DNA from 4 places in the Oceanisphaera submarina genome. Region 4 is predicted to be linked to each of the others. Evidence: predicted binding sites of a transcription regulator. Region 4 holds the regulator's gene; each other region holds the start of a gene.
The links. Region 4 encodes LexA, which represses DNA repair genes until DNA is damaged. Its sites were predicted from a motif close to ANCTGTNTNNNNANACAGNT; they were not measured.
Positions count from the first base shown of each region.

Region 1 (7,350 bases), on a different contig from region 4:
TCGTAGACCGCTTCGAGTTTTTTCACGGTTCTGCCCAGCAGAATGACGGTGGCACCATGAGCACCATAGGTCAGCGCCGCGTCGCGGCCGATGCCGTCGCCGGCACCGGTGACCAGAATCACCTTGTCATTGAGTAAATCGGGGGATGCATGATAGTCGAGCATGTGCCTGTGTTCTCTCGGCAATAAATCAGGTATGACGATCAAACCAGACTCTGGGCACGGATACCAGCCTCACAGGCCAAAAGTTGGCAGGAAAAAGTGGAAAGGAAAAGAGTCGGTTGTAAAAAGCCCGTTGGTGTTCGTCATGAGGGCTTTTACAATGGGGGTCGAATTAGGTCTCAAGGAAATCTCATGCTGGAATTTTTATACGAATATGGCCTGTTTATGGCCAAGAGCCTGACCTGGGTGCTGGCCATCGGCGTCGTGGTGGCATTGATCTCCGGTGCCGCCATGCGGCAAAAGCGGGGTGACGATCGGTTGGAAGTCGAGGATCTGGGCGCCGGGTTGCGCCGGCAGCAGCAACGGCTGCAACTCGCCACGGCGGTGAACGACAGTGAACGCAAGGCGCTCAAGCAGCAATTCAAGCAGCAGGCCAAGGCCGATAAAAAAATGGCGGACAAGGGCCCCCGGCTTTATGTGCTCGATTTCAAGGGCAGCATGGATGCTCATGAAGTGGCTGGCCTCAGTCGGGAAATTACCGGCCTGCTGCAACTGGCTCGCGAAGGGGATCAGGTGCTGCTTAATCTGGAGTCCGGCGGTGGCGTGGTGCACGGCTATGGCCTGGGGGCTGCCGAGCTGGCGCGGGTTAAGGCGAAGGGCCTGCACCTCACGGTGGCGGTAGACAAGGTGGCGGCCAGTGGCGGTTACATGATGGCCTGTGTTGCCGAACGCATTATCGCGGCGCCCTTCGCCATCGTCGGCTCCATCGGTGTGGTGGCGCAGTTGCCCAACTTCAATAAGTTCCTCAAGAGTAAAGACATCGACATCGAGCTGCATACCGCCGGCCAGTACAAGCGTACCCTGACCCTGTTCGGCGAGAACGATGACGAAGGCCGCGCCAAGTTCCGCGAAGAGCTGGAGGTGATTCATCACAGGTTCAAGGACTTTATTGCCGAGAACCGACCTGCGCTTGCATTGGACAAGGTGGCCACCGGTGAACACTGGCTGGCGACCGACGCCCGCGAGCTGGGGCTGGTGGACGAGCTGATGACCAGCAGCGACTACCTGCTGGCCGCGAGTGCCGACAAGCGGGTGATCCGCCTGCATTACCAGCCGAAACAGACCATCAAGGACAAGCTGGGCAAGGCGGTGGAAGCGGGTGTCAGCCGGGGATTGATGAGATTGGTGGAAGCGGGACAACGCCCTTTCGGGTGAGGTTAGATCAAGGTCATCGTTGTTAGAGGCAACAGAGCCGACTCCCATGACTCGCCATAAACTCATCCCAGAGGGCTCAGGAAATGCGGTCCATGGCGGTCGGACGCCATGTGCTGAGCGTCACAGGGAGGTGCTTGAGTGAGTTCGGTGGAGCGGGGCCTTTGTCCGGGATGGGTATGTTTAATGCGCTGGGCATGAAAAGGGCTGCACTTGCGGCCCTTTTCATGAGCGTGAGTTAGCGCTGGAAGGGGTAGACGGAGCCCAGTTGCAGGATCTGGGTCAGTTCGTCCAGAGCCGAGCGAGACTCCAGTAGCAGCGCAGGGTCACGCAGATCGTTCAGGCTCAGGCTGTCGCGGTAATGGCGGTCTACCCATTGATTCAGTCGGCCAAACAGCGCTTCGTTCATCAGGCAGGCGGGATTGGTGGCCGCATGCTCCGCTTCGGTCATCGCCACCCGCAGCCGCAGGCAGGCCGGGCCGCCGCCGTTGCGCATGCTCTGTTTTACATCCATGAAGTGGACTTCCCGAATGGGCGTGTTCAGGGTCAGCAGCTTGTCCAGATAGGCCTTGACGCTGGGGGTGTCGGCGCATTCCGAGGGCGCGATAATTGCCATGTGGCCGGGACGCAGGGTCACTATCTGGGTGTTGAACAGGTAGCTTTTCACCGCGTCCAGCACCGGTACTTCGGCGGTGGGCACCTCGATGAAGTGCAGTTCGGTATCGGGCAGCTTGCGGCGAATTTCGTCCAGGGCGGCACTGGTGTCGAGAAAGGCCTGCTGATGGTAAAACAGCACATTCTGGTTGCCGACCGCGATCACGTCATTATGGAATACCCCCTGATCGATCACCTCCGGGTTCTGGGCAATGAAAATGGCGGTATCATCATTCAGACCGTGCAAACGGGCCACGGCGCGGGAGGCTTCCAGGGTCTGGCGAGCCGGGTAACGGCGTGGCGCCGGACGGCTTTGATCGAAGGCGCTGCGTCCATACACGAACAGCTCAACTCCGGCCTGGCCGTAATCGGCGCACAGGCGAGTGTGGTTGGCGGCCCCTTCGTCACCGAAATACTCGTTGGTAGGCAGGGCGGAGTGATGGCTGAAATAACGTTCGTCGGCAAAGACCTGCCCCAGAATGCGACCGGTTACTTCATGCTCGATAGAGCGATGAAACTTGTTGGTCAGGTTGGCCGGGGTAAAGTGAATACGGCCATCGAGGGTATCGGCGCCGGGCGAGACAGTTGCGGCGTTGGCGGTCCACATGCTGGAAGCGGAGCAACAGGCGGCCAGTAGCACGGGATCTTCGCGAAAGGCTTTTTCCAGCACCTGGGCATCGCTGCCGGTAAAACCCAGCCGGCGCAGAGTATGAATGTCGGGACGCTCCTGGGGGGCCAGTACGCCCTGCACCAGGCCCAGATCGGTCAGTGCCTTCATTTTTTGCAGGCCCTGCCTGGCCGCCTGTTTGGGGCTGGATGCATCCTGCGCATTGCTTTGAGAGGCTACATTGCCGTAAGAAAGGCCGGCGTAGTTATGGGTAGGGCCAACCAGACCATCAAAGTTAGCTTCAAACTGTACCATTATATTGTCCTTTTAAATGGTGAAAATGGCCGAGATAATTCTGAGTTACGCCATTATAAGTGGATTTTTCGAGGAGATGTAACCCGAATTTAACAACAGATTATGCCTTAATCATAACAATGCATAAAAAGCGGACGAACAGGCAACTTAATCAAAAAAGCGGTTGATTCCTGCAGGTATGAAGGTGTTAATAAGTAAATATAAATTCACTTAACTTTTTTCCGGCCCTAGCCTGGCAAGTTTGCTTTTTACGGCTTTTTCACTTATACAGCCGTCATTACCTTGCCGCCGGACCCCTGAGTGGGGGCCAGACCTTAAGGATCTATACGCGCTTTATGAGCAAATCCCTCGTTATCGTGGAATCGCCCGCCAAGGCAAAAACCATCAACAAATATCTGGGTAAAGACTTCATCGTCAAATCCAGTGTCGGCCATGTACGTGATCTGCCCACCGCCGGCTCCTCTGCCGCCAAGAAAGCCGGGGGGAAAAAAGCCGACACCAAGCAGTTGAGCCCCGAAGAAAAAGCCCGGCTCAAACAGCAGAAAGAGCAGAAGGCGCTGATCGCCCGTATGGGAGTCGACCCCGGCCATGGCTGGAAGGCGAACTACCAGGTGCTGCCCGGCAAGGAGAAGGTGGTCACCGAATTACAGGCGCTGGCCGAAAAAGCCGACACCATCTATCTGGCAACGGATTTGGACCGCGAAGGGGAGGCGATTGCCTGGCACCTGAAGGAGTTGATCGGCGGTGACGATGAGCGCTTCAAGCGGGTGGTCTTCAACGAAATCACCAAGACGGCGATTCAGGACGCCTTCAGTCGTCCGTCCGAGCTTAACCAGAACCGGGTGAATGCCCAGCAGGCACGCCGTTTTCTGGATAGGGTCGTGGGCTATATGGTCTCGCCCCTGTTGTGGAAAAAAGTGGCCCGCGGCCTGTCTGCCGGTCGGGTACAGTCGGTGGCGGTACGTCTGCTGGTAGAGAAAGAACGTGAAATCAAGGCGTTCGTACCGGAAGAATACTGGGACATTCAGGCCAGCCTGAGCAACGAAGAAAAGCTGGCGTTGTCGATGGCGGTGGCCAAATACCAGGGCAAGGAGTTCCGTCCGGTCAACGAAGCCCAGACCATGGCGGCGGTCGACGCGCTCAAGGCGAGCCGTTTCGAGGTCGTCTCGCGCGATGACAAGCCGACCCAGAGCAAGCCGCCGGCGCCCTTTATCACCTCGACCCTGCAGCAGGCGGCCAGTACCCGGCTGAGCTTTGGCGTCAAACGCACCATGATGCTGGCCCAGCGCTTGTATGAAGCGGGTTACATCACCTACATGCGAACCGACTCGACCAACCTGAGTCAGGAAGCGGTGGCCGGGGTACGCGAGTTTATTCAGGAGCAGTACGGCCCGGATTATCTGCCCGAAAATCCCAATGTGCATAGCGCCAAGGCCAATGCCCAGGAAGCACACGAAGCGATTCGTCCTTCCGACGTGGCGCTGTCTGCCGACCAGCTCGATGGCATGGAAGCGGATGCCAAGCGGCTGTACGATCTCATCTGGCGCCAGTTTGTGGCCTGCCAGATGGTACCGGCCCAGTATGACAGCACCACCATTACGGTGCGTGCCGGCGATTACGATCTCAAGGCCCGTGGCCGCATCCTGCGTTTTGCCGGTTGGACCAGGGTACAGGCTGCCGCTCAGGGTCGTAAAGGCGAAGACACCGTCTTGCCCGCCGTGCAGGCAGGTGAGGTGCTCACGCTCGAGCAACTCGATCCCAAACAGCACTTTACCAAGCCACCGGCGCGTTTCACCGAAGCGGCGCTGGTGCGCGAGCTGGAAAAGCGCGGCATCGGCCGGCCTTCCACCTATGCGTCCATCATTTCCACCATTCAGGACCGGGGCTATGTCAAGGTCGAAAGCCGCCGCTTCTATGCGGAAAAAATGGGTGAGATTGTGGCCGACCGGCTGCAGGAAAGCTTTGCCGAGCTGATGAACTACGACTTTACCGCCCAGATGGAAAGCAAGCTGGACGAAATTGCCGGCGGCAGCCTCAACTGGACTCAGGTGCTGGATGCCTTCTATGCGGAATTCAGCGAAGATCTGGAGAAGGCCGAGCGGCCGGTGGACGAAGGCGGCATGCGCGCCAATGAAATGGTGCTGACCGATATCGACTGCCCCACCTGTGGCCGCAAGATGGGCATTCGTACCGCCAGCACAGGGGTGTTTCTCGGTTGCTCCGGCTATGCGTTACCGCCCAAGGAGCGCTGCAAGCAGACCATCAACCTGATCCCGGGTGACGAGTTCGTGCTGGCCAACGACGAAGAGGCGGAAACCGATGCCCTGCGCGCCAAGCACCGCTGTGGCAAGTGCGGCACCGCCATGGACGCCTATCTTATCGACGACAAACGCAAACTGCATGTGTGTGGTCAGAACCCGGACTGTGACGGCTACGAGCTGGAACAGGGGCAATTCAAGCTGAAAGGCTATGAAGGGCCGGTGATCGACTGTGATCGTTGCGGCGCCGAGATGCAACTGAAAAATGGCCGCTTCGGCAAGTACATGGCCTGTACCAACGAGGAGTGCAAGAATACCCGCAAGATCCTCAAAAACGGCGAGGTGGCTCCACCCAAGGAAGATCCGGTGCACCTGCCCGAGTTGCCCTGTACCCAGTCTGACGCCTACTTCGTGCTGCGAGACGGTGCGGCGGGGATCTTCATGGCGGCCAGCAACTTCCCCAAATCGCGGGAAACCCGGGCCCCGCTGGTGGAAGAGCTGGTGCAGTTCAAGGATCGACTGCCGCCCAAGTTCTTGTATCTTGCCGAGGCACCGATCCAGGATCCGGAAGGCAACAAGGCGGTGGTGCGCTTCAGTCGTAAAAACAAGGAACAATATGTGATGACCGAGGTCAATAAGAAAGCGACCGGCTGGGCTGCGCATTATGTTGATGGCAAGTGGCAGCAAAGCCAGAAGGGTAAATAACCGCCGAAGCGGGCCGGCAGCAATGGCTGGCTGGCCCCGGCAGGTCGGATTATTGCAGATCTGGTTATTGCTGATAGGGTTAATACAGATCTGGTGATTGCAATAGTATCAGCATCGCGAGTGAGCAAAGATGACACAGGGACGTTAATTCAACGCAGGCATGCCTGCTAATGGAGATTGAATATGGATATTCATGACATCAGACCGGGCATGATCTGCCACACGCCGGACGGCTCCGGCTATGTGCTGGAAGTCGACATCAACAATCAGCTGGTCTTGTTACAGCGCGAAGACGAGACGATTCCCTTTCAGGTTCATGTCAGCGAACTGCAGGAAGAAAGAAACTGAGTTCATTGCAAGACCATTAACTTACTGATCCATCAACATCAGAATAGCGGCCAGATCGGGCCGCCATCTGTATTGCTCCATCGGCACCCTGTCTCCTTTCAGTAATATCCCCTCTGTCAGCAATCGTTGTCGTTGTTCATGCCATCCATCACTGCCTCTGGACAGGCTGATGCGGCCATTGGCGGCCACCACCCGGTGCCAGGGCAGCATCGAGGTATCCCGGGTACGCAGAATGCGTCCGATCAGCCTGGCTCGGCCCGGCAGGCCGGCCAGGTCCGCCAGCTGCCCGTAACTGACCACCTGCCCCGGGGGAACCAGGGCAAGCAGTGTCAGCACCTTGTGGCTGTGATCAACTTTGCTACCGTTGTGGGGCATGGGCTCAGGAAAAGGTCCTGGTCAGATCGTTGAGCCCATGGGAGCGTTCCAACAGCTGTTTGCTGGCGCCTTCCACGTGGGCAATCTTGTCCAGATTGGCCGAAGACGTTTCGGAAATTTGATGGACATTGTGGCTGATTTCTTCGGCCACCAGCTGTTGCTGTTCGGCGGCCGAAGATATTTGTACGGTAATGCCGACAATATTGTCGATTTCAGTCACTACCCGGGCCAGGCTGGCGCTGCCGGCTTCGGCAGCACCGACGCACTCCTGGCTGTGTTCCATGTTGGTGTCCATCATGGCACGCCACCGGGCCAGGGTTTGCTGGATCTGGCTGATGCTGGTCTGTATCTGCTCGGTGGCCCCGTGGGTGCGGGTAGAGAGGGCGCGAACCTCTTCCGCCACCACCGCAAAACCGCGGCCATGCTCACCGGCCCGGGCGGCCTCGATGGCGGCATTGAGGGCCAGCAGGTTGGTCTGATCGGCAATACCCTGAATTTCACTCATCAGGGTGCCGATACGATCAGACTCCTGAGTCAGGGCCAGGGTGGCCTCGGCGGCCTGCTCGGCCTCTTGCGCCAGCTCGATGATTTTCAGTCGGGTTTGCTCCAGCTGATCCTGGGTCAGGTGGCACTGGTGTTGTGCTTCGCTCGCATTAGTGGCCGCCTGCTGGGTATTCTGGGTAATTTCGTTGGCGGAGGCCGACAGCTCGTTGAT
Region 1 is NZ_JBKGFN010000001.1:425,932-433,281, reverse strand. It holds gene ACLEIV_RS02245 (YciK family oxidoreductase) at 1-164, opposite strand, end outside; gene sohB (protease SohB) at 357-1,376, shown strand; gene astB (N-succinylarginine dihydrolase) at 1,612-2,949, opposite strand; gene topA (type I DNA topoisomerase) at 3,285-5,912, shown strand; gene ACLEIV_RS02225 (hypothetical protein) at 6,096-6,260, shown strand; gene ACLEIV_RS02220 (MGMT family protein) at 6,282-6,635, opposite strand; gene ACLEIV_RS02215 (methyl-accepting chemotaxis protein) at 6,640-7,350, opposite strand, start outside.
Region 1: the regulator LexA is predicted to act here: its motif matches at 3,031-3,050, upstream of astB (N-succinylarginine dihydrolase).

Region 2 (7,350 bases), on a different contig from region 4:
CAAATTCATGCTTCGCGGCCGCCTGGTCGCGTGACAACACCAATAGGAAGACTCCATGCGCACTCATTATTGCGGGCAGGTTGATGCTGCCCTGGTTGGCCAGAGCGTGACCCTAAGTGGCTGGGTACATCGTCGTCGTGATCTGGGCGGTCTGATTTTCATCGACATGCGCGATCGGGAAGGCATAGTGCAGGTGTTCTTCGATCCGGACAAGGCCGAAGCCTATGACAAGGCGGCTTCGCTGCGTGCCGAGTTCTGTATCCAGGTAACCGGTGTGGTACGTGCCCGCCCGGAGTCTCAGGTGAACAAGGACATGGCCACCGGTGCGGTGGAAATCTTCGCCCATGAACTGACCATTATCAACAAGGCCGATCCGCTGCCGCTGGACTTCAACCAGAACAACTCGGAAGAGCAGCGCCTCAAGTATCGCTATCTGGACCTGCGTCGTCCCGAGCAGGCCCGTTACCTGAAAACCCGCGCCCAGGTCACCAGCCGGGTACGTCGTTTCATGGACGAGCAGGGCTTCCTGGATATCGAAACTCCCATGCTGACCAAGGCCACACCGGAAGGTGCGCGTGATTATCTGGTGCCGAGCCGGGTTCACAAGGGCTACTTCTACGCGCTGCCCCAGTCGCCTCAGCTGTTCAAGCAGTTGCTGATGATGAGCGGCTTCGACCGTTATTATCAAATCGTCAAATGCTTCCGCGACGAAGACCTGCGTGCCGACCGTCAGCCTGAGTTTACCCAGATCGATGTGGAAACCTCCTTCATGAGCGCCGAACAGGTGCGGGAAGTGATGGAACAGCTGGTGCACGAACTGTGGCAGGACGTGGCCGGCGTGGATCTGGGCGCCTTCCCGGTGATGAGCTATGCCGAAGCCATGCGTCGTTACGGCTCCGACAAGCCGGATCTGCGTATTGCGATGGAGCTGGTGGATATTGCCGATCTGGTGAAGAACGTCGACTTTCAGGTGTTCTCCGGCCCGGCCAACGACACCAGGGGCCGCGTGGCCGCGCTTCGGGTACCCGGTGGTGCCGCCCTGTCTCGCAAGCAAATCGATGAATACGGCAAGTTCGTCGGCATCTACGGTGCCCGGGGCCTGGCCTGGCTCAAGGTAAACGACGTCACCAAGGGGGGGGAGGGCGTGCAGTCACCGGTTGCCAAGTTCCTGAACGAAGAAATCGTGACCGAGCTGTTGACCCGTACCGGTGCGCAAGACGGCGATGCCATCTTCTTCGGTGCCGACTCCGCCAAGGTGGTGAGCGATGCCATGGGGGCCCTGCGTCTGAAGCTGGGCAAGGATCTGGATCTGATCGAACAGTGCTGGAAGCCACTGTGGGTCGTCGACTTCCCGATGTTTGAGGAAGAAGACGAGCGTCTGTACGCCATGCATCATCCCTTTACCGCCGCCAAGGACATCAGCGCCGAGACACTGGAGGCCGATCCGACGGCGGCCGTGGCCAACGCCTACGACATGGTGATCAACGGTTACGAAGTGGGCGGTGGCTCGGTGCGTATCCACAACAACGAGATGCAGCAAACCGTGTTCCGTCTGCTCGGCATCAATGCCGACGAGCAGCAGGAGAAGTTCGGCTTCCTGCTCGATGCGCTGAAATACGGTACTCCGCCGCATGCGGGTCTGGCCTTTGGTCTGGACCGTCTGGTGATGCTGCTGACCGGTACCGACAACATCCGGGACGTGATTGCCTTCCCCAAGACTACCACCGCCTCCTGCCTGTTGACCGATGCGCCCAGCCTCGCCAACCCGGACTCACTGGTAGAACTGGCCATTCGCACCGAATTGCCGGCAGCCAAGGCAGACAAATCTGCAGATAAGGCAGACAGCTAAGCCATGGCTCACAAGCACCCGGAATCGGTGCTGATCCTCATTCATACCGAGGATCAGGTACTGTTACTGCAACGTCAGGACAACCCGGACTTCTGGCAGTCGGTCACCGGCAGCCTGGAAGTGGGCGAAACACGCTATCAGGCGGCAGAGCGCGAGCTGGAGGAAGAAACCGGACTGCGGCTGAACAACGGCTTGCAGCTGGTGGAAACCGGGCACCGGGTGCGCTTTGAAATCTACCCCCGCTGGCGGCATCGTTACCGCCCGGGGGTGACCCACAACTGGGAATACGAATTTTACCTGCGCCTGTCGAGCCCGCAGCAGGTGTGTCTTACCGAGCACCTTTCCCAGCGCTGGCTGCCGCTGGCCGAGGCCCGGGAGCAGGCCAGCTCCTGGACCAACAAGCTGGCCATCGACAGGCTGATCCAGGAATTACAGCAAGAAAAGAACAAGGGAGACGAGACTGATGGCAGGTCATAGTAAATGGGCTAATATCAAGCATCGCAAGGCGGCACAGGATGCCAAACGCGGCAAAATCTTCACCAAGCTGATTCGTGAGCTGACCACGGCGGCCCGCGAGGGCGGCTCGGATCCGTCGGCCAACCCCCGACTGCGAGCGGCCATCGACAAGGCGTTGTCCAACAACATGACCCGCGACACCGTCGATCGGGCGGTGAAGCGCGGTGCCGGCGAGCTGGACGGCCAGGTGCTGGAAACCATTATCTACGAAGGCTATGGCCCGGGCGGCACCGCCGTGATGGTGGAATGCATGACCGACAACCGTAACCGCACCGTGTCCGATGTGCGTCATGCCTTTACCAAGAACGGCGGCAACCTGGGCACCGACGGCTCGGTGGCCTATCTGTTCGAGAAGAAGGGGGTGATCAGCTATGCCAATGCCGACGAAGAGACGGTGATGGAAGCGGCACTCGAAGCCGGTGCCGACGATGTGGTGGTCAACGACGATGGTTCCATCGATGTTTACACCCAGTGGGACGAATTCGGCAGTGTCAAGGATGCACTGGATGCCGGTGGCCTGGAAGCCGAAAACGCCGAAGTGACCATGATCCCCTCGACCAGTGCCGAACTGGACGAAGAGACGGCGCCCAGGTTCATGCGCCTCATCGACATGCTGGAAGATGCCGACGACGTGCAGGAGGTTTACCACAATGGCGAGATCTCCGACGAACTGGCGGAGAAGCTCTAAGCGGGGCAAGCTGTCAGCTTTAAGTGGTGTTGGCTGCAGGCCAGGCTTTAGCCGGGCGAGGGTGTGCCCTGTGCCATGGTTTACCCGATTAAATTCGGGCCTGCAGGTATACGTCTCTCCGGGCTTGACCCTGAGTCCATCCGGCAGACGGCATAAAGGTTGATTCGCTTCGTTCATCCCGACTTGCCCGTACTGCTTCCAGCGTAAGGCTACAGCTTTCTTTTTATGGCAATAATACTCGGTATCGATCCCGGCTCGCGCATTACCGGCTACGGCGTGGTGCGCCAGAGCGGCAACAAAATGGAATACCTGGGCTCGGGCTGTATTCGCATGACCGACGAGGAGCTGGCGCCTCGACTCAAGAAAATCTACGACGGCGTCAGCGAAATCATACTGCAGTTTCGGCCCGACCTGTTTGCCATCGAGCAGGTGTTCATGGCCCGCAACCCGGACTCGGCGCTTAAACTGGGTCAGGCCCGGGGGGCCGCCATCGTTGCCGCCGCCAACGGCGGGTTGGAGGTGGCGGAGTATTCCGCCCGGCAAATCAAGCAGGCGGTGGTGGGGCAGGGCGGCGCCGACAAGACCCAGGTGCAACACATGGTGGTCAAGCTGCTGAGCCTGCCGGGCACGCCCCAGGCCGATGCCGCCGATGCCCTGGCGGTGGCCCTGTGCCACGGCAATACCCGCCAGAGCCTGGTCAGCATGGCCGGCCAGGTTCGGGGCACGGTGCGGGGACGGCTGCGTTGAAAACAAGATGTTGGTGTTTTGTCGCCGCCGCTTCGGCTGTCGGTTCGCGCCGCATACATGGGCGCCTGCAGACGCCATATATTCGTAGGGTCGACTTATTTTAGGTAAGAGTATTCGATCGCTTTAGCCGAGTGTCACACCCATTGGTCGATTGACATCGGCCTTACGGCTTACAGCTTTGTTTAACTGGATGTTTATCCAGTTATTCATTATTCTTGGCGCAACTCAGATTGGTTAGCGGGGATCCCCAGTGATAGGTCGGTTGAAAGGTATTATCAGCGAAAAACAGGCGCCGGAAATTTTGCTGGATATCGGCGGTGTCGGTTATGAAGTGACGCTGCCGATGAGCTGTTTTTACGAGTTGCCCAATATCGGCGAGGCGGCCACCCTGCTGACGCATTTCGTGGTGCGTGAAGACGCCCAGCTGCTGTTCGGCTTTAATACCAAAACCGAACGGGCCCTGTTTCGTGAACTGATCAAAACCAACGGCGTTGGCCCCAAGCTGGCGCTGGCTATCCTGTCCGGCATGACCGCCGATCAGTTTATCTATAATGTCGAGCAGGGCGAAATCGGCGCCCTGGTCAAGTTGCCCGGTGTGGGCAAGAAAACCGCCGAGCGGCTGATCGTGGAAATGCGCGACCGGCTCAAGGGCTTTGGCGGTTACGACCTGTTCAACCCGGCTCCCGAAGGCATGGGCTCCGCCGCTGCGGTGGCCGACAGTGCGCGTGACGAGGCCATTGCCGCCCTGCAGGCACTGGGCTACAAGGCGAATCAGGCCGAGCAGATCGTCAAGAAAATCGCCAAACCCGGGCTGGATGCGGAACAGCTGATCCGCGAAGCTCTGCGCAGCATGGTATAAGGCATGATAGAAGCGGATCGTTTTATCAATCCCGCGCCCCAGCGGGAAGAAGAAGTCATCGACCGGGCCATCCGGCCCAAGGCACTGGCCGATTATCGCGGCCAGGATCATGTGCGCAGCCAGATGGAAATTTTCATCGAGGCGGCCCGTCGCCGGGAAGAAGCGCTCGATCATCTGCTGATCTTCGGCCCGCCGGGCCTCGGCAAGACCACTTTGGCCAATATCGTCGCCAACGAGATGGGCGTCAGCATCAAGACCACCTCGGGCCCGGTGCTGGAAAAGGCCGGCGATCTGGCGGCCATGCTCACCAATCTGGAGCCGGGGGATGTGCTCTTTATCGATGAAATTCACCGCCTGAGCCCGGTGGTGGAAGAAATTCTCTATCCGGCGATGGAAGACTATCAGCTCGATATCATGATCGGTGAGGGCCCCGCGGCCCGTTCCATCAAGCTGGAGCTGCCACCCTTTACCCTGGTCGGCGCCACCACCCGTGCCGGCTCCCTGACGTCGCCGCTGCGTGACCGTTTCGGCATAGTGCAGCGGCTGGAGTTTTATCAGGTTGGGGATCTGGCCCACATCATCAGCCGCAGTGCCGACAAGCTGGGCCTGCCCATCAATGACGAGGGCGCCTTCGAAATGGCACGCCGGGCCCGGGGTACGCCGCGCATCGCCAATCGGTTGCTGCGCCGGGTGCGGGACTTCGCCGAGGTCAAGGGCAGCGGCGACATCGATGCCACCATCGCCATGCAGGCGCTGGACATGCTGGATGTGGACAAACAGGGCTTCGACTACATGGATCGCAAGCTGCTGACCGCCGTTCTCGACAAATTCATGGGCGGCCCGGTGGGGCTGGACAATCTGGCGGCGGCCATCGGTGAAGAAAAGGAAACCATAGAGGACGTGATAGAGCCCTATCTTATCCAGCAGGGTTTTCTGCAACGCACCCCCCGTGGCCGCATCGCCACCCCCAGAGCCTACCTGCACTTTGGTTTCGACTTGCCGGAATCACGGCTGGGGGAATAAAGTCGCCAGCCTGCAGGCTGCCCGGTATTTCAGGCATGGCAACAGACTGCACCTTCCCTTGGCTGCGGGGCCACAGGAATGACACCGGATATTCGCCAGGAAGGCGGGGAGGGCGCAAAGCTGTTCCGTGTCTGAACATGTCGACCGCTCACGCCCTTTCCTGTCGTGCCTAAAAAGCACTCTCTTCTTTCCTAAATTTGACTCAGGTATAGTATCGACATCTTTTTAGCCCCTATGGCTGACCGAATGACGACTGATACAAGCTTTGACTGGCCGGTGCGTATCTATTACGAAGATACCGATGCCGGTGGTATTGTTTATAACGCTAATTATCTGAAATTCATGGAAAGAGCACGCACCGAATGGTTGCGCAGCTTAGGAATTGAGCAAGACAGCCTGCTCGAACAGGGGCTGGCTTTCGTGGTGCGACGGGTAGAGATGGATCTTCGAAAACCCGCGCGTTTCAATGATGCACTAAACGTCACCGTGACGGTGAAATTACTGAAACGTGCCTCTATTGTATTTGAGCAGGAAATTCTGGATGATGCCGGCCTTTCGCTGGTTCGGGGAACGGTGCAGATCGCTTGCGTCAAGATTCCTCATATGAAACCCTTTGCTATTCCTGAGCCGCTGATGGGAGTATTGTCAGGTGCACGCTGAAATATCGTTTTTAGGTCTGTTTTTACAAGCCAGCCTGCTGGTGAAACTGGTGATGCTGCTGCTGATGGGCATGTCTATTCTGTCCTGGGCGATGATCATCAATCGGCGCAAGATCCTGACCACTGCCCAGAATGATTCTGTGCAGTTCGAAGACAAATTCTGGTCCGGTGCCGATCTGAGTCGTCTCTATCACGAGAGCAACGCCCGCCGTGACAACCTGGCCGGCATGGAGCAGATTTTTTACGCCGGCTTCAAGGAGTTCGTCCGGCTGCAAAAACAGGGGCGCTCGCAGGAGAGCATGCTCGAAGGCACCTATCGCACCATGCGGGTGGCGCTGTCGCGAGAAGTGGATCGCCTGGAGACCAATCTGTCGATGCTGGCGACCATCGGTTCCATCAGCCCCTACATCGGTCTGTTTGGCACCGTTTGGGGCATCATGAATGCCTTTATCGCCCTGGCTGAAGTACAACAGGCCACGTTGTCGATGGTCGCGCCCGGTATTGCCGAGGCCCTTATCGCCACGGCGCTGGGTCTGTTTGCGGCCATTCCGGCGGTTATCGCCTATAACCGCTTCAGCTATCAGGTCGAGCGGCAGGAAAATCATCTGGCCAACTTCATGGATGAGTTTTCTACCATTCTCAACCGCCAGGTGGCGGCGGGTAGCAACTGATGCACGGCTATCAACGCAGACGTCGTAAACGCGTTGCCGAGATCAACGTGGTGCCCTATATCGATGTGATGCTGGTACTGCTGATTATTTTCATGGCGACCGCACCGGTAATAACCCAGGGCGTCAAGGTCGACTTGCCTCAGGCCGAGGCAGAAATGATGCCGGAAGACAGCGACAAACCGCTGGTGGCGTCTATCGATGCCGAAGGGCGTTACTTTCTCGATATCGGCGAAAACCGGGACGAGGCGGTGGACCTGCTGGCGCTGGCGACCATGGTACAGACACAGCTCAAAACCACCCCCAAGGCACCGGTGGTGGTGAAGGGTGATGCCAACGTG
Region 2 is NZ_JBKGFN010000017.1:4,042-11,391, reverse strand. It holds gene aspS (aspartate--tRNA ligase) at 56-1,849, shown strand; gene nudB (dihydroneopterin triphosphate diphosphatase) at 1,853-2,326, shown strand; gene ACLEIV_RS15140 (YebC/PmpR family DNA-binding transcriptional regulator) at 2,313-3,053, shown strand; gene ruvC (crossover junction endodeoxyribonuclease RuvC) at 3,279-3,800, shown strand; gene ruvA (Holliday junction branch migration protein RuvA) at 4,051-4,659, shown strand; gene ruvB (Holliday junction branch migration DNA helicase RuvB) at 4,663-5,682, shown strand; gene ybgC (tol-pal system-associated acyl-CoA thioesterase) at 5,929-6,342, shown strand; gene tolQ (protein TolQ) at 6,332-7,012, shown strand; gene tolR (protein TolR) at 7,012-7,350, shown strand, end outside.
Region 2: the regulator LexA is predicted to act here: its motif matches at 3,985-4,004, upstream of ruvA (Holliday junction branch migration protein RuvA).

Region 3 (7,350 bases), on a different contig from region 4:
CCACCGTTGATACGATAAAACTTGGCGATGGTAAACTGCACAAAACCCATGGGGTGTTCATAGAGATCGTAAATGCGCGACAGGCTGCGATGCTGTTGTACCGTCCCTTTACCAAAGGTGTTTTCACCCAGGATGACCGCCCGGCCATAGTCTTTCATGGCGGCGGCAAAAATCTCGGAAGCCGAAGCAGAATAACGATCAACCAGCACCGTCATCGGTCCCTCGTAGGCCAGCATGTCGTCTTCGTCGCCATTCACCGAAATACGGCCCAGACCATCGCGGATCTGCACCACGGGGCCGCTGTCGATAAAGAGCCCGGTCAGGGACGATGCCTCGGTCAGAGCACCACCACCATTGCCGCGCAAGTCGATAACCAGACCTTGAATGTCCTGGGTTTTCAGCTTGTTGATTTGTTCCGCCACATCGGCGCTGAGGTTGACGTAGAAGCTCGGAATTTCGATAACACCGATGTTTTCACCGTCGATCTGCAATACCTTGCCGTTGGCGGCTCTGTCTTCCAGTCGAACGGTGTCACGGATCAGCTCGATGACTTTTGGCGTCGCCGTCACCGCCTTGCCACGCTGAATTTGTAACCAGACCCTGGTGCCTTTACGGCCCTTGATCAGATCAACCACTTCATCCAGCCGCCAGCCGATCACATCGGTGACCTTGTCGGCACTCTGCCCCACCCCGATAATGCGATCTTCGGGTTGCAGCTCACCGGACTTGGCCGCAGGGCCGCCCGGTACCAGTGAGCGGATCACCGTATAGTCGTCTTCGGCCTGCAGTACGGCACCGATGCCTTCGAGCGAAAGGTTCATTTCGGTCTCGAAACGTTCGGCATTGCGGGGGCTGAGATAACTGGTGTGCGGCTCTATGGCACGGGCAAAGGCATTGGCAAAGCTCTGGAAGGCATCTTCACTTTCACTCTGGGCCAGGCGCTTGATGGCATTGTTGTAACGCTTGCCCAGGGTCTCGCGGATCTCGTCCCAGTCTTTATCGGCCAGCGCCAGACTCAGGGCGTCGTATTTGACCCGCTGAGACCAGAGCCGGTCGAGCTCCTGCTTGTCTTTGGGCCAGTCAGCCTTGCGGCGATCGAACTGATATTGCTCCTGACCGTCGAAGGTCATGGGGGTATCGAGTAACGACAATGCATACACCAGACGCTGATAGCGTTGCTGCAGACTGTCGTTATACATATCGAAGGCAATATCGAGTCGACCGGCTCTCAGCGCATCGTCGAACTCGTTGCGATAGCGCTCGAAACGGGCGACATCGGCCTGAGTAAAGACGTTTTTGCTGTAATCCAGACTTTCGATAAAGCGATCGAAGATCACTTCCGAGAAAGCATTATCAAGCTGAAACTGACGGTAATGAGAACGGGTGAACAGCGCGGTAACCCGCTTGCTGGCAGCCGCATGCTGACTTTCCGGTACCAATACAGGAATGGCGGAGGCATCGATGGACGGCGGTACCGCCCAGGCGATTCCCGCAGCCATAATACCGGCGGCTACCAGAGACAAACGAATTCCGGGATTGATCAAACCCTACTCCTTAAAGAATAAGATGCTCAAACTTGACGCGCATGGACATGCCGGTTTTAAGCTCCACCTGAACATCATCACGAGTCACTTCCTTAATGGTAGCGGGAACCGGTGACTTGCCCAGCAATACTTTAACATTCTGCTCTACGGTCAGAGCCGCCGGATCCACCTTGCGGGGCTTGGGCCGGGGCTTTTTGGCGGCAGGCTTGTCCTTGCGCGGGCCAAACACCTTTTCTTTGCTTTCCTTGAGCGCGCCCTTCGCATGATCGACATGTTCCTGGGTCAACTCACCGCAAGCTTCGCCATCCAGGTCTACCCGAGTCTGGCCGGCCTTGAGGCCGTGCAGATAACGCCAGCTGGAGGTGTACTGACGCAACGCCGTGCGCAGCAGGGTCTTGGATACCTTGGGATCCTCCGCCAGACGGCCGGCCAGATCCTGAAAAATACCAATTTTCAGCGGCTTGGCTTCGCCGGTCGCTACGAAGCACTGGGGGAAGCATTCGGCCAGATAGGCAATGACTTCTTTACTGTTTTTCAATTTTTCCGAGTTTTCCATGAAATACCTTGGTGTAAGACCTGAGGGCGCAACGCCCATTGAAACATGCATATTATAAAGCGCACACCGACAAAAGCGACCCCGGCGTTACAACAGGGGTAACACGGCGGCTACCCAGTGCCGCAAACCGGCTTCGTCTTCTTCATCAAAACGTCCAAACGAGGGGCTGTCGATATCCAGTACGCCCCATACCACATCACCCTGGCTCAACGGCAGCACGATTTCGGCGTTGCTGGCCCCGTCGCAGGCGATATGGCCGGAAAATTCATGTACATTGGCAATCCGCTGTACCTGATCGGTGGCGGCGGCAGTACCACAAACTCCCTTGCCGACCGGGATCCGGATGCACGCCGGTTTGCCCTGAAAAGGCCCCAATACCAGGGTATCTTCTTCGCGCAGATAAAAACCCACCCAGTTGATGTCTTCCAGTGCCAGGTTAAGCAGGGCGGACAGGTTCGCGAGCTTGGCAATACGATTGGGCTCCCCTTCGCACAGGGCAAGTGCCTGAGCGGTGAGGCTTTGGTAAAATGCAGACTTTTCAGACATAAAGTACAGAGCGCCGTTAATTTTTGCTTAACTTACCTGCCCTTTTCCCAAATGAAAACCCGATGATGGTGATTGATGGATAAAAAAACGCTGAATGCCCCGCTTTTGCAGTGGCCGAACATCATTCGGATGATGCAGCGCCATCGCCCCCTGCTGATTTATGCGCATCTTTTTGCCCTGTGCGGCACCCTGCTGGCAGTGCCGGTGCCGCTGCTGATGCCCCTGTTGGTCGATGAAGTGCTGCTGGACAGCCCCGGCCGCCTGTTGAGCGGACTGGACGGGCTGCTGCCCGCGGCCTGGCAGACCGGTGTCGGCTATATTCTGGCAGTACTGGTCATCACCCTGCTGCTGCGCAGTCTGTCGCTGGTGTTCAACATCATTCAGGGCCGTCAGTTTGCCCGTGTGGCCAAACACCTGACCTTTCAGATCCGTCGACGGTTGGCTCGCCAGTTGACCAGAACCCCCCTGCGCGCCTTCGAGTCCATCGGAGCCGGCAGCGTCAGTTCGCATTTTGTCACCGATGTGGAGACCCTGGACAAATTCCTGGGGGAAACCCTGAGCCGTTTGCTGATCAGCATATTGAGCGTGATCGGCACGGCCGTGGTGCTACTGCTACTCAACTGGCAGCTCGGGCTCTTTATTCTGCTGCTCAACCCGGTAGTGGTGTATTTTTCCAGCCGGCTGGGGGCCCGGGTCAAGCATCTGAAGCGTAACGAGAACAGCGCCTTCGAGGTGTTTCAGCAGGCGCTGGTGGAAACCCTGGACGGCATTCACGAAATTCGGGCCGCCAACCGGGAACGCCACTATATGCTGCGGGTGATCGACCGGGCCCGCGGAGTACGAGATACCGCCATCGACTATGCCTGGAAGAGTGAAGCCGCCGGTCGCGCCAGTTTTTTACTGTTTCTGTCCGGGGTCGAGCTGTTTCGAGCCACCGGCATGATCATGGTGCTCTATACCGATCTGACCGTGGGCCAGATCTTCGCGGTATTCAGCTATCTGTGGTTCATGATGGGACCGGTGCAGGACTTACTCAACATGCAGTACTCCTTTTATGCCGCCACCGCCGCGCTCAAGCGCATCAACCGCATGCTGGCTCTCGGGGGCGAGCCCGAACATACGGGCCGCACCGACCCCTTCGAGGGCGCTACTACCCTGCCGATTTCGGTGAAGGGGCTCAGCTTTTCCTACAACGGCGAGCGCAAGGTGCTGGATGATGTCAGCCTGCAGATCCGGGCCGGAGAGAAGGTGGCGCTGGTCGGTGCCAGCGGCGGCGGCAAGTCCACCTTTATACAGCTGCTGCTGGGTCTGTATCCGGCCGATGCCGGAGACATCTGCTTTGGCGGCGTCAATAGCCGGGACATCGGATTTCCGACCATTCGTGAACATGTGGCCACTGTGCTGCAGCAACCGGTGCTGTTCAACGATACGGTACGCTCAAACCTGAGTCTGGGTGATATGCATGACGACGAGGCGCTATGGCAGGCATTGCGGGTGGCACAGCTGGACCAGGTGATAGCGGCCATGGAGCTGGGGCTGGACACTCAGGTGGGTCGGCGCGGCGTCAAACTGTCGGGGGGGCAGCAGCAACGACTGGCCATTGCCCGCATGGTGCTTAAAAACCCGGCCATCGTAATCCTGGATGAAGCTACCTCGGCACTGGATACCGAAACCGAGCAAAAACTGCATCAGGCGCTGGCCGGATTTTTGCGGGGCAGGACCACCCTGATAGTGGCGCACCGCTTGAGCTCGGTACGCCAGGCGGATAGAGTGCTGGTATTCGAAGACGGCAAGATCAGCCAGTCGGGCACCCATCACGAGCTGCTGGACCAGCCCGGTTTATATCGCACCCTGTATTATTAGCCAGTGGTGAGGCATGAGAACAGAGGGGTCAATTCAGGCAACGGCCTGAATATCGTCGTCATTACCGGTAGAATGAGCGGCTTCAGACTTGTCCGTCACCTTATCGGCTTTTTTTGCCGGCTTCTTTTTAGGCCCGCTCAACTGCTCCTGATGCTGTGCCAGATACAGGGCCAATGCTTCTCGGTCGGCCTCATTCAGGCTGATCGGGGCATCGGCCAGCAGCTCATCGAGGTGCTCGGCCAGGTCGAGCAGACGATCGTAGGCATCTGCGTCTTTTTTATTGGTAAACGTCATTTTATCGATTCCGTTTCTTACCACCAGGTACTGTATTATGACTGCCATAACTGACTCCTATTCTGTATGTATATACAGTAATATCATGTTATCCCGGTTGCAAGCCGGAATCGTTACCGTCCCCCTGGTCTGTGCAACGATGTTATTCTAGTAACAATGGCTGGATCCGGTCGTTTGCATGGTAATGGACAACTTTTTTGGCCAGTTTCTGGCGAGTAGGCGTATTCTGGCCGATAGTTTAATCGAAGTGCGCCTTTTTTTGGTGCCTTCACACTAGCGCACGGCTCAGTATATGAGCCATTCCCCTAGGCCAGGTACAGGGATTTCGTACCTGGCTTTTTTTGTTTGTTATTTTTGGTTACTTTTTGCCAATAATTACAACGACTTTATTGCAATAACAGCAGGCTCGGAGCCTGGTTGTTGCTCCGGAGGAACCTGCTGCGTTATGTCATCCAGTGCCACCTTACCGCTGATTATCTTGCTGGGCGCCGTGTCTGCCCTCACCCCATTGGCTATCGATATGTACCTGCCGGCCATGCCCGCCATCGCCGACGCACTATCCAGTAACTCCCATCGCGTACAGGCCACCCTTGCCGCCTACACCGGCGGCTTCGCCCTCGGCCAGCTGTTGTTTGGCCCGCTTTCTGACGCCCGCGGACGCCGCCCGGTACTGCTCGGCGGCATGTTGATTTTCATGCTGAGTGCCCTGCTCTGTGCCCTGGCTACCAACGTCGAAAGCCTGACCTGGCTCAGAGCGGCTCAGGGCTTTGCCGGCGCCGCCTCTGCAGTGGTGGTACAGGCGCTGGTGCGCGATTTGTTCGACCGGGAAGACTTCGCTCGCACCATGGCCTATATCACCCTGGTAATGACACTGGCCCCCTTGATAGCCCCTATGCTGGGCGGTCATCTGGCTCACTGGTTTGGCTGGCGTTCCATTTTCTGGGTGCTGGCCGGCGTTACCGCCCTGATAGCCCTGATCTGCAGCTTGCGGCTGCCGGAAACCCTGACACCGGAACGCCGACAACCGTTGCACCTGATGTCGATCCTGCGCAGCTACCTGCGCCTTCTCTGCACTCGTCAGGCCTTAGGCTTCATGCTCTGTGGCGCCTTTTCCTTTGCCGGCATGTTTGCCTTTCTCACCGGCGCCTCTTTTATCTATATCGAACTCTACGGGGTATCTCCCCAGCACGTCGGTTATCTGTTCGGACTCAACGTGCTGAGCCTGATGCTGTTCACCACCCTCAACGGCAAATGGGTGCACCGGCTGGGGTCGAAAACCATGCTGCGACTGGCACTGGGGTTGCAGCTATTGGCCGGACTCCTGATGCCGATCGGGCCCCTGCTGGGTTGGGGGCTCTGGTCGGTGGTGGCACCCATCATGCTCTATGTCGGTGTCATTTCCACCATCGGCAGCAATACCATGGCCAGTCTGCTCAGCAGCCTGCCCAATCTGGCGGGTACCGCCTCATCGCTGGCCGGCACCCTACGCTTTGGCACCGCCGCCCTGGTGGGCGCCGTGGTCTCCGCCCTGCCCGACAGCTCACCGCTGTATATGCTGCTGACCATGAGCGGTTGTGCCCTGATATCAATGCTGGCCTATCGACTGTTGTGCGATCGGGAGTGATAGCTGTCCCATTTAACCCGTCGATCTGTGTGATTGTCATATCAACCCCGAACAAAGGGCCCGCTCTACCGACTCTCTGTGAGTGTCATTATCGCGCTTGCCACCATTGCGCCGACAGCATGATTATGTTCAATATTGACGAAAATAAAACGGGAAGCCTGCGCTTCCCGTTAATCCCGGTTTATTAATCCAGGTTTATTTTGACGGGCCCTTGAGCAGGGCTTCGATGCTGCCTACTGCACCGAGTACGTTGCTGGCTTCGAACGGCAGGAAGATACGATCCCCTTCCTTGCCAATTTCCGGCAGCGTCTTCAGATATTCCAGTCCCAGCAGATAACCTACCACCAGTTGTGGCTCCAGTTTCTCGTTGCCGGCGGCCAATACCTGATCGATGGCCTGACGCTGGCCGTCGGCCATCAGGATGGCAGCCTCTTTTTTACCCTCGGCCACCAGAATGCTGGACCGCTTCTCACCTTCCGCCTTGGCGATGGCCGCTTCCCGTTCGCCACTGGCGCGCAAGACCAGGGCCCGGCGCTCCCGCTCGGCGGCCATCTGCTTGCGCATGGCGTCTTCGACTTCGGTTGGGATCAATATGTCCTGTATCTCCACCCGGGTGACCTTGACGCCCCACTTGTTGCCCGCCTCGTCCATCACCAGCTGCAACTTGTCGTTGATTTCCTGACGGGACTCGAACAGCTTGTCCAGCTCCATCTTGCCCATTTCAGAACGCAAGGAGGTTTTGGCCAGAATTTCGATAGCCTGGATCAGGTTTTCGGTCTGATAAACGGCCCGCTCCGGATCGATGACCTGAAAGTAGAGGGCGCCGTTCACGGTTACGCTGACGTTGTCGGCGGTGATCACCGACTGACCGGGAAAGTCGAGTACCGTCTCGCGTCGGTCGATGCGGGTTTCTTCCTGCACCA
Region 3 is NZ_JBKGFN010000007.1:10,539-17,888, forward strand. It holds gene prc (carboxy terminal-processing peptidase) at 1-1,544, opposite strand, end outside; gene proQ (RNA chaperone ProQ) at 1,555-2,100, opposite strand; gene ACLEIV_RS08430 (GAF domain-containing protein) at 2,188-2,646, opposite strand; gene ACLEIV_RS08435 (ABC transporter ATP-binding protein) at 2,722-4,509, shown strand; gene ACLEIV_RS08440 (YebG family protein) at 4,543-4,851, opposite strand; gene ACLEIV_RS08445 (Bcr/CflA family multidrug efflux MFS transporter) at 5,249-6,427, shown strand; gene ACLEIV_RS08450 (SPFH domain-containing protein) at 6,623-7,350, opposite strand, start outside.
Region 3: the regulator LexA is predicted to act here: its motif matches at 4,864-4,883, upstream of ACLEIV_RS08440 (YebG family protein).

Region 4 (7,350 bases):
ATAACCTTCTTCTTCCAGCGCGTCGGTCAGCATCCTGAACAGAGTCTTGTCGAACAGCTCCGGCGCCTGCATGCCGTGCAGCATGGCCAGATGTTCGGCCAGCAGTCGACTGTCGTCCTCCAGCTGCTGCGCACCAGCATCGGATGCCAGACATGACACCACCACCCCATAGCGTTGCAGCGAAGGCCGGATAATCCGGGCCAGCAGCAGTAACTGCATTTGCTGCCGGGGGACGACCCACCAGCCCGCCTGGCGAAATTCGACGAGCCCCAGGCCCTCCAGAGTTTTCAGTTGAAGCTCCAGCTGCGCCGGCAGCTGTGACGGTGTGACGTTGAGAAACAGCTCGGCCCTGAGCAAGGGATACAAACGCTGCAAGCGGCGCAGTAATTCTGTGGTGACCATACCTTCGTGCCGTTCTATCAGGGTGGACAGCAGCGCCGGCAGGGCGAACAGGTGCAAGATGTTGTTGCGATAATAGCTGAGCAGTACCGATTGCCGTCGGTCGAGGTGGATGATCTCGCCCAGTCGGTTGCTTTCCCGCTTGAACTTGTCGAGCTCCAATGCCTGTTCCAGTAATTGTTCGCCGTCTTGCTCCGGTATGACCACATCATCGCTGTAACGACAGCTGCGCAGGTAGTCCAGATAAAGCTGTACCTGTCGTTGCAGCTGCCGGCGGGTGAGCGCCTGCCGATCCGAGGCCAGCAGGGCGGTGGCGCTCAGGGTCAGGCCGTTAACCGCGGCGGCGGCATTGATTCGGGTCATCACCTCGCGGGCGAGAGGGGAAACCAGATCGCGGGCATGGCCGGTGGCTTGTCGGGCTAGCCACTCGGCCAGCGGCAAGGGTTCGCCGAAGTTGACGAAGCCCCGGCCGAAATTGCGTAATTTGTGCAGTATGCCCAGTACCTGCCAGACACTTTCCTGCTGCTTGCCGCTGCCCTGTAATTCCTTATGGTAGGTGCTGACCTCCACTACATGCTCATAGCCCAGGTAGACCGGGATCAGGGTGATGGGACGATCGCCGTTCTCCATGGCGGCGCCGAGTGTCATGGACAGCATGCCGGGTTTGGCCGGCAGCAGGCGGCCGGATCGGGAGCGGCCACCTTCGGCGAAATACTCCACCGCATAGCCGCGACGAAACAGCAGCTTGAGATATTCCCGGAATACGGTGGCGTACAGCTTGTTGTCTTTGAAGGTACGACGAATGAAGAAGGCGCCACCCCGGCGAAACAGCGGTCCGGCGGGGAAGAAATTCAGGTTGATGCCGGCGGCGATATGGGGCGGCACCATGCCCTGATGATAAATAACGTAGGACAGCAGCAGATAGTCCATATGGCTGCGGTGACAGGGCAGGTATACCAGCTCGTGACCTTCCTGCGCCAGCTGTCGTACCCTCTCGGCACCGGTGACCGAGAGGCCACGATACAGTTTGTGCCAGAGCCAGCCCAGCAGCCGATCGCCGAAGCGGATCAGCGGATAGGAAAAGTTGGAGGCGATTTCATTCATGTAGTCCTGCGCCTTGCGGCGCGATGACTCTTCGCTTTGCTGCTGCTCGTGGCTGTGATCGATAATGGCCTGCTGCAATGCCGGCGTTTGCAGCAGTTGCTTCAACAGCAGCTCCCGGTTGGGCAACCTGGGGCCCGTGGCCGCCAGCCTTTGTCGGCTGAAATGGATGCGGGCGATACGCGCCAGCTTGTGAGCCAGTCGGGGGTCGGCAGTGGAGCGTTCCAGCAGTTGTGACAGCAGCAAGGGGGCGCTGAAACGAACCCGGTTTTCCCGGCCTTTCAGCAGCACGATCAAGGCCTTGTGCAGGGCATTGGGGGATCGGCTCTGCACTATGCTGAGCGAGGAGGATGTGTCTCCTTCCCGGCCCGGTGCCCGGCCCCAAAACAGGGTAACCGGCACCAGTTGAATAGGCGTCTGTTGCCGCCGCTGGGTAAGCAGCAACTGGTTGAACTCCTCCAGGTAAGGAGTGACGCTGCGGGGGCGGTCACCGAGGGTGTCCGGCTTGTCCAGGCAGATAAATCGCGGTAGCTCATTGCCGTTCAGTCGCAGCGGTTCGAAGGGGCCGGGTAGGCCCAGCCGTTCGGTGCTGAGCTCCAGGGTCAGCAGATCGGAGATCGAGGCGGTTTTCAGTATATAGACTACCGGTCTGGCCGGATCGATGGCCAGTTCCGCCACCGGATCGGCAGGCAAACTCTTGTGGTTGACCAGGGTGGCGATCAGCGGCCGAAACAGGCGTCGACCGAAAGGGGACCCGAACATCATAAAGCAGGAATTCCAAGATCAATGCGGCCGCAAAGATTATCAGATCGGACCTCCGATGTCTTGAGGCGAGCCGCCCCGGATTTTGTACTTGCTCTGGCGGATTTACTGGATATACTGACAGTTAACTGTATAAAAAAACAGGTCCATTATGAAAGCCCTTACGCCTCGCCAGTCTCAGGTACTGGAGATCATCAAAGAGCATATTCAGCAGACCGGGATGCCGCCGACCCGTGCCGAGATTGCCCGGACTCTGGGTTTTAAATCTGCCAATGCCGCCGAAGAGCATCTCAAGGCACTGGCCAAGAAAGGCGTCATCACCATGATGCCCGGTACCTCTCGTGGTATTCGCCTGACCGAAGAGGAAGAAGAGGCGCTGGGGCTGCCGCTGATCGGGCGGGTCGCCGCCGGTGAGCCCATACTGGCCCAGCAGCATATCGAGAGCCACTACAAGCTGGATCCGTCCCTGTTTCACCCTTCGGCCGATTTTCTGCTGCGGGTAAAGGGGATGAGCATGAAAGACATCGGCATCATGGATGGTGATCTGCTGGCGGTACACAAGACCCAGGAAGTCCGCAACGGCCAAGTGGTCGTCGCCCGGCTGGACGATGAAGTGACGGTCAAGCGTTTTCAGCGCCAGGGCAGCAAGGTCAGCCTGTTGCCCGAAAATGAGGAGCTTTCTCCGATAGAGGTGGATCTGCGCAGTCAGGAGCTGATTATCGAAGGCCTCGCCGTCGGCGTGATCCGCAACGCCGACTTCTGATTTTCCTCTGATCTGAACAGCGCACTCCGGGGTGGTTCATCTGCCCCGCTTCCTTTCTGGTTTTCCGTCTCGAATGTATGCTCCCTCTTCTTGAACATCGAGTTGCCCTTAAGCAGCGCTAACGGGCGACTCCTATTCCTTCGCTAAGCCCTAATACCAGTAACATTAAACACTCGATCTGTTTGACTGTCATGCCAATCCCGGACAAAGGGCCCGCTCCACCGACTCGCTCAAGCACCTCCTTGTGAGGCTCAGCACATGACGTCCCTGTCATGTGATGGTCGGTGGAGCAGATCCCTTTGCCCTCCTTGATGTTCCGGCGCGCCCTCTGCAGGCAACTCGGAGTTCCAGAAGAGGCAACAGAGAACGGCTCCCACGACCGTGAAATGCCAGGGACGGCATTTCCGAGCTCCCACGGATGGGTTTATGGCGTGTCGAGGGAGGCGGCTGTGTTGCCTCTGGTCTGGGGGCCTCAATATGACCAGATCATTACTGGGATTGGTATAACTTCCTTTTTTACTTCAATTTTTTACTTTTTCATTATCAGTGCTTTACTTAGTGAGTGCCGGGCCGAGGGATGTGGTAGCCCGACAGGCACTGACTCGTTATATGAGTACACCAAAAATACAGGAAGAAACTTTTGGGGGTGCGTGTGAAGCCGATTATTCTGCTGTTGTCCTTGCTGACAACCCTGCCGGTGCGGGCTCAAGCCCGTTTGAATATGACCGAAGGGGTCACCGATATCAGCCAGAAGGTATATGGCCTGCATATGACGATACTGATCATCTGCGCCATTATCGGTCTGCTGGTGTTCGGGGTCATGTTCTGGGCCATTATCCATCATCGAAAATCCAAAGGTGCCCGGGCGGCGCAATTTCATGAAAGCACCAGGGTCGAGATCCTCTGGACCCTGATCCCCTTCGTCATTCTGATTGCCATGGCCGTTCCTGCTACCCGCACCCTGGTGGCGATGGAAGACGCCTCTCAATCCGATATCACGGTGCAGGTCACCGGTTCCCAGTGGAAGTGGCATTATCGTTACTTCGACGAGGGGGTCGAGTTCTACAGCCTGCTGGCCACCTTGCCCCAGCAAATAGAGGGTCGGGTGGCCAAGGGGAAGAACTATCTGCTCGAAGTCGACCAGCCGCTGGTGCTGCCTACCGACCGCAAAATCCGTTTTTTGATCACTTCCGATGACGTTATCCACTCCTGGTGGGTGCCGGCGTTCGCGGTGAAAAAAGACGCCATTCCCGGCTTTATCAACGAGGCCTGGACCCGCATCAACGAGCCGGGCCTGTATCGAGGCCAGTGTGCCGAGCTGTGTGGCAAGGACCATGGTTTCATGCCGATAGTGGTGGATGCCCGTTCTCCCGAGGAGTTCGACGGCTGGCTGGCCCAGGCCCGGGCCAGCCAGGCCGAGGCCAAGGCCGCGGAGCAGGAACTGGTGGCGATGGAAATGACCATGGACGAGCTGATGCGGTTGGGTGAGCAGGTTTATCAGCGCAGCTGTGCCGCCTGTCACCAGGTCAGTGGCGAAGGAATACCCGGCGCCTTTCCGGCACTCAAGGGCAGCGAGCTTGTTCTCAACGACAAGGCCGGCCACATCAATGTCGTGCTGTACGGCAAGGCCGGCACCGCCATGCAGAGTTTCGACAAGCAGCTGGCGCTGAAAGAACTGGCCGCGGTGATCACCTATGAACGCAATGCCTGGGGTAACAACACCGGTGAGCTGGTGCAGCCCGGCGATATCAATCAGGCCAGGCAGGGACAATAGGGGGCAGGGATGACACAGCTAAACGTAACAGACACCGCCGATGAGCATATGAACCACGAAGAGGCGCATCATGGACCGGCCAAAGGCTTCAGCCGCTGGCTGTTTACCACCAACCATAAAGACATCGGGACCATGTACCTGCTGTTCAGCCTGACCATGTTCTTTATTGGTGGCGGCATGGCCATGGTGATCCGGGCCGAGCTGTTTCAGCCGGGCTTACAGCTGGTGGAACCGAACTTTTTCAACCAGATGACCACAATGCACGGTCTGGTGATGATCTTCGGCGCCGTGATGCCGTCCTTTGTCGGTCTCGCCAACTGGATGATACCCATGATGATAGGGGCGCCGGACATGGCCTTGCCGCGCATGAACAACTGGAGCTTCTGGATACTGCCCTTCGCCTTCGTGTTGATGCTGTCGTCGCTGTTCATGCCCGGGGGCGGCCCCAACTTCGGCTGGACCTTCTATGCGCCCTTGTCTACCACCTATTCACCGGACAGTACCGCCCTGTTTGTGTTCGCCATTCATATCATGGGTATCAGCTCCATCATGGGAGCCATCAACGTCATCGTTACCATCTGGAATCTGCGGGCGCCGGGCATGACCTGGATGAAGCTGCCGCTGTTCTGCTGGACCTGGCTGATCACCGCCTTTCTGCTGATCGCGGTGATGCCGGTGCTGGCGGGAGCTGTGACCATGGTACTGACCGACAAGTACTTCGGCACCAGCTTCTTCGAGGCCGCCGGTGGCGGTGATCCCGTGATGTTTCAGCATATCTTCTGGTTTTTCGGGCATCCCGAGGTGTACATCATGATACTGCCGAGTTTCGGCATTATCTCTGCCATCATCCCCACCTTCAGCCGCAAGCCCTTGTTCGGTTATGCCTCCATGGTGTATGCCACCGCCTCTATTGCAGGCCTGAGCTTTCTGGTGTGGGCGCATCACATGTTTACCGTGGGCATGCCGGTGGCGGCCGAGCTGTTCTTCATGTACTGCACCATGCTGATTTCGGTGCCGACCGGGGTCAAGGTGTTCAACTGGGTGGCTACCATGTGGCGAGGGTCGCTCAGCTTCGAAGTGCCCATGCTGTTCGCCATTGCCTTTATCGTGCTGTTCAGCATCGGCGGTTTCAGCGGCCTGATGCTGGCCATTACCCCGGCCGACTTTCAGTATCACGACACCTATTTCGTGGTGGCTCATTTCCACTATGTGCTGGTGACCGGCGCCATCTTCTCGGTGCTGGCGGCGGTGTACTACTGGCTGCCCAAGTGGACCGGTTACATGTTCAATGAGCGGCTGGCCAAGTGGCACTTCTGGTGTTCGGTGATTTCTGTCAACGTGCTGTTCTTCCCCATGCACTTTCTGGGATTGGGCGGTATGCCCCGCCGTATTCCCGACTATTCGCTGCAGTTTGCCGACATCAACGCTCTGGTCAGCATCGGCGGCTTTGCCTTCGGTCTGTCTCAACTTATCTTCGTTGTCGTGCTGATCAAGTGTATCCGCGGTGGAGAAAAGGCCCCGGCCAGTCCTTGGGAAGGAGCGCACGGGCTGGAATGGACGGTGCCGTCGCCGGCGCCCTACCACACCTTCAGCAGGCCTCCGGAGGTAGAAGGCAATGGCTCACGGTAACAGGATAGCGATCCGACTCGGCCTGTTGGCGGTGGCCATGTTCGGGTTCGGCTTTGCACTGGTGCCGCTGTATGACGTCTTCTGCGATATCACGGGGCTGAACGGAAAAACCGCCACCAGTGCGGTAGCCGAATCCCGGATGGTAGACGAACAGCGGCTGGTCACGGTGGAGTTCGTCACCTATCAGAGCAGTGGGTTGCGGGGAGACTTCACTCCCTCGGTGCGCCGCTTGCAGGTGCGACCGGGCGAGATGCATCAGGTGGACTTCACCGTCAACAATCCCGGGGCCGATGCCCGGGTGCTGAGGGCCATTCCCTCGGTATCACCGGGGCTGGCGGCAGGCTACCTGCGCAAGACAGAATGCTTCTGTTTTCAGGAACAACCCATAGCGGCAGGGGACGAGGCGGTGATGCCGATGCGCTTCTATGTGGATCAGGCACTGCCGACGGACATAGAAGTATTCACCCTGTCCTACACCCTGTACGACATCAGCGAGCAGCTTGCCACGCGCAGCTGAGCTCAAGGAGGCAAACATGGCGGTCAAGACTCAGCAATATTATGTACCGGCCCAGAGTCCCTGGCCGATAGTGGGCGCCCTGGGGTTGTTTCTGCTGGCGTCGGGCGCCGGTCTCTGGGCCGCGGGCATCGCCGGCATCACGGGCCCCCTGGTCTTTTCCGCCGGCACCCTGGTGATGACGGTGATGTTGTTCGGCTGGTTCGGCAACGTGATTAACGAGTCTCACGCCGGGCTCTACAGTGACCAGATGGACAGATCCTTTCGTCAGGGTATGAGCTGGTTCATCTTCTCCGAGGTGATGTTCTTCGGCGCTTTCTTCGGCGCCCTGTTTTACGCCCGCATCCTGGCCGTGCCCTGGCTGGGCGGAGCCGGCAATAACGCCATGACCAACGCCGTGCTGTGGCC
Region 4 is NZ_JBKGFN010000005.1:27,627-34,976, reverse strand. It holds gene plsB (glycerol-3-phosphate 1-O-acyltransferase PlsB) at 1-2,265, opposite strand, end outside; gene lexA (transcriptional repressor LexA) at 2,414-3,025, shown strand; gene coxB (cytochrome c oxidase subunit II) at 3,678-4,799, shown strand; gene ctaD (cytochrome c oxidase subunit I) at 4,809-6,428, shown strand; gene ACLEIV_RS06650 (cytochrome c oxidase assembly protein) at 6,415-6,945, shown strand; gene ACLEIV_RS06645 (cytochrome c oxidase subunit 3) at 6,962-7,350, shown strand, end outside.